Regions from separate parts of the Methylobacterium fujisawaense genome, predicted to be linked through region 2. Evidence: riboswitches for the same ligand, from Rfam matches in the RefSeq annotation. Region 2 holds a riboswitch; each other region holds the start of a gene.
What was found. Region 2 has a riboswitch for fluoride ahead of ppa (inorganic diphosphatase). Riboswitches for the same ligand answer to the same signal wherever they lie in the genome.
Positions count from the first base shown of each region.

Region 1: linked by a shared signal. The riboswitch ahead of ABC766_RS18425 (voltage-gated chloride channel family protein) and the one ahead of ppa (inorganic diphosphatase) in region 2 are both predicted to bind fluoride.
Region 3: linked by a shared signal. The riboswitch ahead of crcB (fluoride efflux transporter CrcB) and the one ahead of ppa (inorganic diphosphatase) in region 2 are both predicted to bind fluoride.

Region 1 is NZ_CP155000.1:3,895,077-3,898,933, forward strand. Features, by position in the region: gene ABC766_RS18425 (voltage-gated chloride channel family protein) at 108-1,505, opposite strand; fluoride riboswitch at 1,547-1,619, opposite strand; gene arsH (arsenical resistance protein ArsH) at 1,850-2,596, opposite strand; gene ABC766_RS18435 (ArsR/SmtB family transcription factor) at 2,647-3,006, shown strand; gene arsC (arsenate reductase (glutaredoxin)) at 2,999-3,436, shown strand; gene ABC766_RS18445 (arsenic transporter) at 3,471-3,857, shown strand, end outside.
Region 2 is NZ_CP155000.1:1,724,504-1,728,360, forward strand. Features, by position in the region: gene ABC766_RS08335 (hypothetical protein) at 1-167, opposite strand, end outside; gene ABC766_RS08340 (2,3-bisphosphoglycerate-dependent phosphoglycerate mutase) at 167-832, opposite strand; gene ppa (inorganic diphosphatase) at 829-1,371, opposite strand; fluoride riboswitch at 1,465-1,527, opposite strand; gene ABC766_RS08350 (hypothetical protein) at 1,773-1,979, opposite strand; gene ABC766_RS08355 (YeiH family protein) at 2,171-3,253, shown strand; gene ABC766_RS08360 (adenylate/guanylate cyclase domain-containing protein) at 3,341-3,857, shown strand, end outside.
Region 3 is NZ_CP155000.1:3,710,796-3,714,652, reverse strand. Features, by position in the region: gene ABC766_RS17590 (uroporphyrinogen decarboxylase) at 1-160, opposite strand, end outside; gene ABC766_RS17585 (pyruvate, water dikinase regulatory protein) at 624-1,454, shown strand; gene crcB (fluoride efflux transporter CrcB) at 1,571-1,960, opposite strand; fluoride riboswitch at 2,044-2,114, opposite strand; gene ABC766_RS17575 (hypothetical protein) at 2,297-2,806, opposite strand; gene ABC766_RS17570 (EF-hand domain-containing protein) at 2,986-3,417, opposite strand; gene ABC766_RS17565 (hypothetical protein) at 3,509-3,857, opposite strand, start outside.

The DNA of each region.
Region 1 (3,857 bases), 2.2 Mb from region 2:
GGAACGGGCTTGACGTGGTCGAGCCCTGTCGGCGCACGTCATGGAGATGCCCGCACCATCCCGATCCCGGCCGGGATGACCGGACGCGTCGAAGCCCTGGGGCGCACCTATCTGTCGGTGGCCGGCGCGGGGGCCGGCGCGGTCAGCCGGGCCGCGCGGTGCGTGCGTGCATGGCGCAGGGTGGCGTCCGGCGGCAGGGCGCCCACGGAAACCTTCGGGACGGCGATGCGCTGGGACAGGTAGATGCCGCTGTGCCCGGAGCACAGGTAGGCCAGGAAGCAGGCGGTCGCGATGTAGACGCCGTGCGTGGCGCCGAACAGCTCGATACCCATGAGCGTGCAGGCCAGCGGCGTGTTGGCCGCTCCGGCAAACACGGCGACGAACCCGAGGCCGGCCAGGAGATCCACCGGCGCCCCCAGCACCCCGGCCAGCGCGTTGCCGAGGGCCGCGCCGATGAAGAACAGCGGCGTGACCTCGCCGCCCTTGAACCCGGCGCTCAGGGTGACGACCGTGAACAGCATCTTGAGCGCCCAGCTCCAGGGATGCACCTCCGGACCGAAGAAGCGGGCGATGGTCAGCCCGTGCGGATCCGCCGACCAGACGCCCAGTCCCAGGTAATCCCGCGTGCCACAGAGGTAGACCAGGGCGATCACCGCGAGGCCGCCCGCCACGGGGCGGAGGGGCGCGAAGGCGATGACCCGCTTGCACCATCCGCCGAGCATGTGGTTCGCCTCGGCGAACACCAGGCCGGCCAGTCCGAAGGCCACGCCTGCCACCGCGACCTTGGCCAGGAGCAGCGGCTCGACCATGTGCGTGCCGACGGCTCCGGCGTGGTCGTCGATACGGTAGACCCCGTGTTCGATGCCCCACAGCTGACAGGTCCAGTCGCCGACCACGGCCGCGACGAGGCAGGGCACGAGGGCCGCATATTCGACGCGTCCGACAGCGAGGACCTCGAGCGCGAAGACCGCGCCGGCCAGTGGCGTACCGAAGACGGCGCCGAACCCCGCGGCGATCCCGGCCATCAGCATGATCCGGAAGCTCGGCGCATCCAGGCGGACCGCCTTGCCGAAGGCGCTTGCGAGGCTGCCGCCCAGTTGGACGGCCGTGCCTTCGCGGCCCGCCGATCCGCCGAACAGATGCGTGACCACCGTGCCGAGGAAGATCAGCGGCGCCATGCGCAGGGGCACGCCGCCCCCGGGCACATGGATCTGCTCGACGATGAGGTTGTTGCCGCCCTCCACGGATTGGCCGAAGCGATGGTAGAGCAGCCCGATAGCCAAGCCGCCGAGCGGCAGGAGAAACAGCAGCCCGGGATAGGCGAAGCGCGCCCGGGTGGCCGCATCGAGGCTCCAGAGGAAGGCCGCGCACAGGGAGCCCACGGCGGCGGCCATGGGCAGCAGAACCAGGATCCAGCGCGCGACCGAGACGGCATGATCGTGCCGCGTGCGGACAAAGGCCGCGACGTTGAAGCGTGTAAACAGATTTCGGAAGGTTGCGCGCATGACATCCCCTTGATGCGACGCCGCAAGACTTTGCGGGATCGCAAGAAGTAGGAGTCATCAGCCTGACGGCGGTTCGGCCTTGATGGCCCGGCAGACACCATTGCCGTCCTCGAGAGATACGGGACCCCTCCGAACCGCGTCAAGGCCCTTCGTCAAGGTCCTTCGTGCAGGCCTGCGGCGTGCGGGGGGCGAACCCGTCGCTCCCCCGAGGGTGGACGCGGCGACAGCGGATCCGGTCGACCCTCGGGGCGCCGGGACCCGCACAGACCTGCCCCACGGGCGGCCGGTGGCCGCCGCGATCACGACGGCGCCCGCGTGGACGGTCGCATCGGCGGCGGTGTGTCTCAGCGCTTCACAAAGCCGATGTCGGCGGCCACGGCGCTCAGCCGCTCCGGCGCGCGCTCCTTCCGCTCGCTGTAGCGGTCGACGAGGTCGTCGGCCCGCTCCCGGGTCAGCAGCGTGAACTTCATGAGCTCCTCGCACACGTCCACGACGCGCTCGTAGAGCGGCCCCGGCTTCATCCGGCCGGCCTCGTCGAACTCCTTGTAGGCCATCGGGACCGACGACTGGTTCGGGATCGTGATCATCCGCATCCAGCGGCCGAGAATCCGCAGGCTGTTCACGGCGTTGAAGCTCTGCGAGCCGCCGGACACCTGCATCACGGCCAGCGTGCGGCCCTGGGTCGGCCGCACGCTGCCTTCGGAGAGCGGCAGCCAGTCGATCTGGCTTTTCATCACGCCGGTCAGCGTGCCGTGCCGCTCCGGCGACACCCACACTTGGCCCTCGGACCAGATCGAGAGGTCGCGCAGCTCCTGCACCTTCGGATGATCGGCGGTCGTGTCGTCGGGCAGGGGCAGGCCGTGCGCGTCGTAGATCCGCACCTCGCCGCCCATGGCTTCCAGGAGCCGGGCGGCCTCGTAGGCGAGGAAGCGGCTGAACGAGCGCTCCCGCAGGGAGCCGTAGAGGATCAGGAACCGGGGGGCGTGGGTGAGCGGCTTGACCGCCTCCAGGCGCGCGCGGGTCGGCACCACGAAATGCGCGGCGCTCAGGTTCGGCAGGCCATCGGTGAAAGGCTGGCGCGGCTTGTCCAAGGTTCAGCTTTCTTGTACGTTCAAAGAGTGATTTGAAGATTGTAACGAATATGGACGAGCCGCAAGCCCTCGCCGCCTTCGCGGCCCTCGCCCAGGAGCACCGTCTGCGCCTGGTGCGGGTGCTCGTGACCGCCGGCCCGGACGGGCTGGCCTCCGGCGTGCTGGCTGAGGCGGTGGGCGTCTCCGCCGCCACCGTGTCCCATCATCTCAAGGAACTGAGCCACGCGGGCCTGGTCGCATCGCGGCGCGCGGGCCGCTCGATCATCTACAGCGCCGCCTACCCGGCGCTGTCCGGCCTGATCGCCTTCCTGATGAAAGATTGCTGCCAGGGCCGCCCGGAGGTCTGCACCCCGGCGATGGCCGCCCTGGCACCCTGCTGCCCCGCCCTTGGAGAGACCGCCCATGCCTGAGCCGTTCGACGTCGTGATCTACCACAACCCCGAATGCGGCACGTCCCGCAACACCCTCGCGATGATCCGCAACGCCGGCATCGAGCCGCACGTGATCGAGTACCTCAAAACCCCGCCCGCGCGGGCGCTGCTGGTGCAGCTCCTGGCCCGCGCCGGTCTGTCGGTGCGTGCGGTGCTGCGGGAGAGCGGCACGCCGTTCGCGGAGCTGAACCTCGGCGATCCCGCGCTGACGGATGCGCAGCTCCTGGACGCCATCGCGGCGCACCCGATCCTCCTCAACCGCCCGCTGGTGGTCACGCCCAAGGGCGTGCGCCTGTGCCGACCGTCGGAAGCCGTGCTCGATCTTCTGCCGGTGCAGCAGGGCGAGTTCGTCAAGGAAGACGGTGAGCGGGTCGTGGACGAGCACGGCCGCCGCGTCGCCACGGCCTGAGCCTCACACCGATCCATAAGACGAAAACGCCCGGATGCTCGCGCTCGCCATTTTTCTTGCCACCCTCGTGTTCGTCATCTGGCAGCCCAGGGGCCTCGGGATCGGATGGAGCGCACTGGCCGGCGCGGGGGTCGCTCTCGCCGCGGGCGTGATCCATCCGGGCGACATTCCGGTGGTCTGGCATGTCGTCTGGGACGCCACGTTCACCTTCGTGGCGCTCATCATCCTCTCCCTGCTGCTCGATGAGGCCGGGTTCTTCCATTGGGCGGCCCTGCACATCGCCCGCTGGGGCGGCGGCCGGGGCCGGCGGCTGTTCCCGCTGGTCGTGCTCCTCGGCGCGGCCATCGCGGCGGTGTTCGCCAACGACGGCGCGGCGCTGCTGCTGACGCCGATCGTGCTGGCGATCCTGCTCCGGCTCGAT
Region 2 (3,857 bases):
CGGGACAGCAGCCAGATGGTTGCGACCGCGATGACAACGATGGCGATGCCGGTCACGACGGCACGCGGAAATGGCGCCTTGCCCTCCGCACGGCGCCGTTCCAGGCGTCCCATCTCGTCTATGTCCCTCATCTCGGGATCGGGATCGTCCTGGGGCGACTTGGCCATCAGCTTCCTCCTTCGACGGCGTGCAGGTTTGGTTCCAGGGACGTCTGCGACAGGACGGCAGTGTCAGGAGCCAGCGTGTAGAGGCGCATCGCGCAGGTGGGCAGCTCAAGGTCCTCGACCTCGTCCGGGGAGAGGCCGTCCAAGGCCATGACCAGGGCCCGCAACGAGTTCCGGTGGGCGACGACCAGAGTCGTGCCGCGCATGGCCGCCGGCAGGATCTCCCGCACGTAGCCGAGCATGACGCGCGCCGCCGTGTCGCGCAGGCTTTCGCCCCCAGGCGGCGCTTCCGCGTAGGAGCGCCGCCATCGCTCGACTTGGCCCGGCGGCCAGCGTTCGCATGCCCCGTCCCTGTCCATGCCGCTCAACTCCCCGTAGTCGCGTTCGACCAGGGCCTCGCAGAGACGCGGGCGCACCTCCGCTTGACCCAGTGCCTCCAGTACGAGGGCGCAACTAGCCACTGCCCGCAGCAAGGGCGACGCGAAGGCGGTTCGGACGGACAGTCCCTGTGCGGCGAGCGTGGCGCCTGCCGCACGGGCCTCCGCGATACCCCGTGCCGTCAGCGGCGGGTCGAGCCACCCGGTGAACCGATTGTCTCGGTTCGCCTCGCTCTCGCCGTGCCGCACGAGGACCAGGTTCGGCGTGCCCGCAGGCCAGCCGGGGTTCACAGGAAGGTTACCTTCTCCCGATGCCGCTGTTCGGCGGCGGCGACCAGCTCGCGGGCCCGGTCCGCATCCGCCCAGCCGGTGATGCGCACCCACTTGCCGGGTTCCAGGTCCTTGTAGTGCTCGAAGAAGTGCTGGATCTGCTGGCGGGTGATCTCGGGTAGGTCGGTGTGCGCCCGGACGCCGTCGTAACGCCGCGTCAGCCGCGCGGCCGGCACGCCGATAATCTTCTCGTCGGGGCCGTGCTCGTCCTCCATCAGGAGAACCCCGACCGGCCGCACGGCGATCATGGCGCCGGGCTGGATCGCCCGGGTGTTGGCCACCAGCACGTCGCAAGGGTCCCCGTCCTCCGACAGGGTGTTGGGGATGAACCCGTAATTCCCGGGGTAGTGCATGGGGGTGTAGAGGAAGCGGTCGACGACCAGGGCGCCGGACGCCTTGTCCATCTCGTACTTGATCGGCGGGCCGCCGATGGGCACCTCGATGACGACGTTAATCTCGTCGAACGGTGCCGTACCCGGGCTGATGGCGGCGAGGTTCATGACCGTGCGCTCCCGGCGGAGGCGGGACGGCAGAACTCAATAAATGATCCGGGGGGACGGGCTGGGGACAAGGCACACTCCTATCGCGCGTTGGCAACGATAGGAGTCATCAGCCCTGAGGGCGGTTGTACGGGAGACCCCATTCCCGAAACTGTACGTAACAGCCAGTCCGTCCAAATCAAGTGCGCAACCCAGTGCGATCGTGGCAGGAACTAGCCAGTGTGCTGCCTCCGAGCGACAAGCCGAATGGAGCCTGGTGCGTCCGTTTTTTGAATTTGGGCGTGGTCGGAAGAATGATTGGATCGGGTAGAGGCTGTGTCAAAACGCGGATGTGCTGCGAAGTCAGAGAACAAACGTCGCCGCAGCAACCGCGAGGGATCTCCAAAGCGACTGACCGATGGTCACAGGAAGCCCGTCAGGCCGATGTCACTCTCCTTCGAAAGAACATTTTTCCACAACGGCTGACAGCATTCAAGTTTTGACACAGCCTGGGTCGCCAGCGGAATGGCGGCTTGGAGGTGGATCTCTGCCGGTTTATTTGAGGGTAACCGCAAATTGAAATCGCTGTCCTCGCCACACTGCGGTGCGGCCGAGATCGTGGACAGCACCAGCTTGGCCGCTGTCGGGAACGTGAAAACCTCAGCGTCTGCGTTGACCTACACTTTCACGTCAGATCCAACAAATATGATCTGCCAGCGGTTCGAGCGATCTCGTTCGCAGATCAAAAAGATCTGATAGTTCTGTTGGAATGAAAGCTTCCCGGTAACAATGATGGGTCGTTGCCCTGGAGCTGACTGCCATGCCGCGTGACGCCACCGCCCCTTCCATCGCTCAGTTCACCAGGCGGATCTTGCCGGGGTTTGGCCTTTGCCTCGCGGTCACGGCTGTCGCGATCGGCCTGGAGACCATCGAGGAGCGTGTGTTCGGCCGCGCGTGGCTAGAAGCGCTGGTACTCGCCATCGTGCTCGGCACGGCGCTCCGTACGGCCTGGAACCCTGGTCCGCGGTTCTTCCCCGGTATCGCCTTTGGCGCCAAGACCGTGCTCGAAGTCGCCGTGGTCTTGCTCGGAGCCTCACTCAGCGTCGGGACCCTGCTTGCCGCCGGCCCCGGTCTCCTCATCGGCATCGCCGGCGTCGTGCTGCTGGCCATCGCCGTGAGCTACGGCATCGGTCGCGCCTTGGGCCTGCACCCGCGGTTGGCCATCCTAGTCGCTTGCGGGAACTCGATCTGCGGCAACTCGGCAATCGCCGCGACCGCGCCGGTGATCGGCGCCGACGGTGAGGACGTCGCGTCCTCCATCGCGTTCACCGCCGTGCTCGGCGTCCTCGTGGTTCTCGGCCTGCCGCTCCTCGTGCCGCTGCTCGATCTGTCACCGATGCAGTACGGGGTACTGGCGGGCCTGACCGTCTATGCCGTGCCGCAGGTCCTGGCCGCGACCGCGCCGGTGGCCGCCCTCAGCGTTCAGGTTGGCACGCTGGTCAAACTCGTCCGCGTGTTGATGCTGGGTCCGGTCGTGCTGGCCCTGTCGCTCGGTGCCAGCCACTTGCGCGAGGAGGCGGACGAGGCCGCGCCGCACGTCACAGCCGGCGTGCGTCCGAAGCCCGGCCGCATCGCGGTTCACCGCCTGGTTCCGTGGTTCATCCTGGCATTCCTGGCGATGGCGGGCCTGCGCTCCGGCGGGTTGATCCCGCAGGTTGCTCTGCCATCGACGGCCGCCACCGCCAATCTGCTCACAATCGTCTCCATGGCCGCGCTCGGGCTCGGGGTCGACGTGCGCAGCGTCGTCGGCGCGGGTCCGCGGGTGACGCTAGCCGTGATCGCCTCCTTGGCCGCTCTCACCGCCGTCAGCCTCGGCTTAATCCGGATCCTCGGCATCGCGTAACGCCGGGCCTCAGCCATCGCCGTCAGCCTCGGGCGGCGGCGACGCCACGACCGCGACCTCTGCCGATGTGCCTACGGAGCACCAATCTTGGATGATCGGACCGAACTTCTAGCGTATGCGACCGCCTGGCTTTCGGGTGAAGGGCGATTTGCAAGGGATGCCGGGGCGCTGCTCGAAGGGCTGTCAGCAGCCCTGATCGAACTCGGTCTGCCGCTGGATCGCGCCACCTTCCACGCGCCGACCCTGCATCCCTCCCACCGGTGGGTGATGCGAGTATGGCTGCCCGGCGTCGAGACCCGAACGCTGCTCCGACCGCACGGCATCGAGGGGACACCGACCTTCCACGGCAACACCGTCGAGCACGTCGTCGCCACCGGTCGTCCTTATCGGATGCGCCTCGACGAAGGCGGATCACTGGATTTCCCCGTACTCGACGAGCTCCGGGACACGGGCCTGACCGACTACCTAATCGTGCCGCTGCCGGCGGGGTCGGGTCGGACGGGGGCTGCATCCTGGGCTACCGCGCGACCCACGGGCTTCACGGCGTCGGAGATCGCTGCCCTGACTCCGCTCGCCGGTCCACTCTCCCTGGTGTTCGAGTTGA
Region 3 (3,857 bases), 2.0 Mb from region 2:
GGAACGAGCCGGCCTCGGCCCGGGTCGCCCGGTATTCCGGCAGGTAGCGGCCGGCCTGCCGCATCATCCAGGCGGGGGGCGGCCCGATCGCCTCCCCGTCGAGGACGCGCAGCACCTTCCGCTCGGACTTGCGCTCCGTCCCCGTCATCGTCGTTCCCATCCCGTATCCGTCATCCCGCATGCCCGTCGGCGGGCCTCCTGTCGAGTCGAGGCGCGCCGATCCCCACACAGGCCCCTTCGAAAAGAAAAGAGAGAATCTAGGACTCTGTTTTTTCTCTTGGGGGGCCGAATCACGGGGGCACAAAAGCGTCCACAGGCGGTCCCCGGTGCCGCGCCGTTAACGAGGCTTTAAAGGATTTGCTCCATCTTGCGAGAACGACCAGATCCGACAGCGCCTTGGCAACGCCGAGTCGTGTGCGGACCCCGGATGTGTCCCGGATTCTCCCAGTGAGGCGGAATCCATGCGCCCCGATCGTCTGCCTGTGAACGGCGGAGTCGATAGCGCGCACCGGTATCGCCCTGGACCGGCCCGGCGGGGCATCCTATCCACACTCATCGACTCCCCTGGCGGCCGGCGGTGGACAACGTGGGCGCCGCGAAAGGCGACCGCAGAGGCGATCGGAATGGGCCGCAGCTACTTCCACCTCCACCTCGTCTCCGACTCCACCGGCGAGACGCTGATCAATGTCGGGCGCGCGGCGGCCGCGCAGTACGAGGGCGTGTCGGCGATCGAGCACGTCTATCCGCTGGTGCGCTCGGCCGCGCAGCTCGACCGGGTGATCTCGGAGATCCGGGCGGCGCCGGGTCTTGTCCTCTACACCCTGGTGGGGGGCGACCTCGGCGAGCGGCTGGAGGAGGTCGCCCGGGAGACCGGCTCGCCCTGCCTGTCGGTGCTGCGGCCGGTCCACGACCTGCTGCGCGCCTATCTCGGCGCCGAGACCACGGCCCGGCCCGGCGCCCAGCACATGCTGAACGCCGAGTACTTCAAGCGCATCGACGCGATGAACTTCACCCTGGCCCACGACGACGGCAACCTGCCGGAGGATCTCGAGGACGCGGACGTCATCCTGCTCGGCGTCAGCCGGACCTCGAAGACGCCGACCTCGATCTACCTCGCCAATCGCGGCCTCAAGACCACCAACCTGCCGCTGGTGCCGGGCATGCCGCTGCCGCCGGCGATCGAGCGCGCCCGCAAGCCCCTGGTGGTCGGGCTGTTCGCCTCGCCGGAGCGGATCGTGCAGATCCGCCAGAACCGGCTCTCCAGCCTCAACGCCGACGAATCGTCCCTCTACGTCGATCGCTCGGCGGTGGCGGACGAGATCACCGCCTCCCGCCGGCTGTTCACCCGGAACCGCTGGCCGACCATCGACGTGACGCGCCGCTCCATCGAGGAGACCGCGGCGGCGATCGTCGACCTCTACCGCGACCACCGGCTGAAGTTCATCGCGGATTGAGAGGGGTTTCCGAAGGGCTCAGCCCTTTGGCGGGGTTCGGGGGCGGAGCCCCTGAACGACCCGGGCTCCGCCCCGGAGCCGCAAAAGCTCGCAGCCCTTTTGAAGCCGGGACGGCCTCAGCTGCCGCTCAGGACCGCCCGCACCAGGGTGAGGCCCGCCACCAGCCCGATCAGACCGGTCGCCACCGAGGCCCCAACGTAGAGGGCGGCGGCGGCGGTCTCGCCCCGGTGGTACAGGCTGATCGCGTCCAGGGAGAAGGTCGAGAAGGTGGTGAAGCCGCCGAGCACGCCCGTGGTCAGGAACAGCCGTGCCGGGTGACCCGCCGCGCCGCGCAGGGCGAAGCCCTCGGCGAGCACGCCCATCAGGAACGAGCCCAGCACGTTGATGATCAGCGTGGCCAGGGGGAAGCCGAGGCCCGGCAGCAGCCGGGCGACCGCCACGTTGATCCCATGGCGGCACCCGCCCCCGAGCCCGGCTCCGACAACGACGATGAGGGTGTTGATCATGCCGGCCCTTCCTGTTCGGTCGGGCAGCCACGTCCTGTCGCGGCTTCGGCGCACGGCCCCACCGCGGACGGCTGAGGCGCGCCCGTGCGGTAGGAGCCATCAGCCCGGCCTCCGAGTCGGGCGGTTGTCGGGGCGCTCCATCCCCATCGGGACAGGCTTAGCGCAGGATGCCGGGAAGGGGAATCCGGTTTTCCGGCTCCCGCGCTGGTGGGTCGGGGGGGCGCGGCGGGGTCACAGATCGGTTCGGATCAGCGCGGGTCCCCTCCCGTGCGGGAGAGCGGACCCGCGCCCTGTCATGAACCCACCGCGCTGGATCGATCGGCGAAGCCGCAAGGCTCAGCGAGCGTAGGCGAAGTGGCTGCGCTGCTCGATCTGGGCGGCATAGAAATCCTCGACCACCTCGCGGACCACCTCGGCCAGCTCGTCGCCCCGGTGCTCGTCGAGCTGGATGTCGCTGCCGACGGTCCGGCCGATGGCGCAGCTCGCAGCCCCCGGCACGAGGCGCTCGTTGTAGCGCTGGTTCAGGCCCGAGACCGAGATGTAGTTGCTGCCGCCGAGTTCCGGACCGTACTTGATCTTGATCTTCTGCTCGGTGTCGGTCCCGCGCAGCCGCGCGCAGAGGCTGATGAAGTTGTCCTGATCGATCTTGGCCTCGAGGCCGGTGATGCTGCCGTGGACGTTGTCCTCCTCGTTGAGCACCTCGGCCATGAGGTTCAGGACGCCGACCACCGGCTCCAGCGCCCGGGCGCCTTCCTCCAGGAGTTTCTTGCGGAAGTCGTTGCTGCGGGCATCCGCCTCCTGCAGCCGCGCGCGGAACCTGTCCTTGACCTCGTTGGCGCGTGCCATCGCGCTCCTCCCTGGTGGTTCATCCGATGCTTTGCCGCCCGGATGACCGAAACCTACGAGGCCAATTCAGATGACGCAAGATAGTGCAAAATATTGATGCCTGCCCAGAACTTGAGCCGTTGCACAGGAATAATACTTGCTCATGGACTGTGCAACGGCGGAGTCTCCGGGATACGCGCCTATTTCAGGAGCTGCAGCAGGCTGCCTCCGGCCGGGGTCTTGAGTTCCTTGGCGTCGAGCGTGCCGTCCTTGTCGGGATCGGCCGCCTTGAAGCGCTGCTCGACCAGGGCGAGGTATTCCTTGCGGTCGAGGGTGCCGTCGTTGTCGGTGTCGGCGGCCTTCAGGTCCGTCTTGCTGACCCGGCCCTTCAGCTCCTTGGCGTCGACGGTCCCGTCCTTGTCGGTCTCGGCGGCGTCGAAGACCTTGCCGGCCGCGGCCTGGGCCTCGGCCAGATCGATCGTGCCGTCCTTGTCGGTGTCGACCATCTTCAGCGTGCGCTCGGTGCCGGAGGACCGGGCGAAGGCCGCCGACGGCAGCGCGGTGGGGACGACCAGGCCGAGGACGAGCATCGCGGCCAGCGCACATGCGGGTCTGTTCAGGATCGCGGGCATGAACGAAATCTCCGGTGGCGATCAGCGCCGGCAGCCCAAGCCGCCATGCGGCGCGCCGTTCCCGGAGGCGCGTTCACAAGCCGACGATCAGTCAGCGGGCCGGACCGTCGAGGGGGGCGAGCCGGTCCGGTTCCCGGGCCGCGGCGGCGACCGGTTCGGACCGGGACAGGGCGTTGGCCAATGCCCTCAGGTCCGGGACCGGCGCGCCCGATGCGCCGAACACCGACCGGTCGAGAGCCGCGAAGGATGCGACAAGACCGGGCCGCGCCCGCCAGATGCGAGCCAGATCCGGCGCTTCCCGCATCGCCGTGTCCAGGACCGCGCGGAACCCGGCGGGATCTCCGGAACGGGCCGCCGCCTGCAGCGCGCGCCGGGTCGGGCGGGACAGGCGCAAGGAGGGCCGGCCCAGGCCGAAGCCGATCAGCGCCAAGCCCAACCCG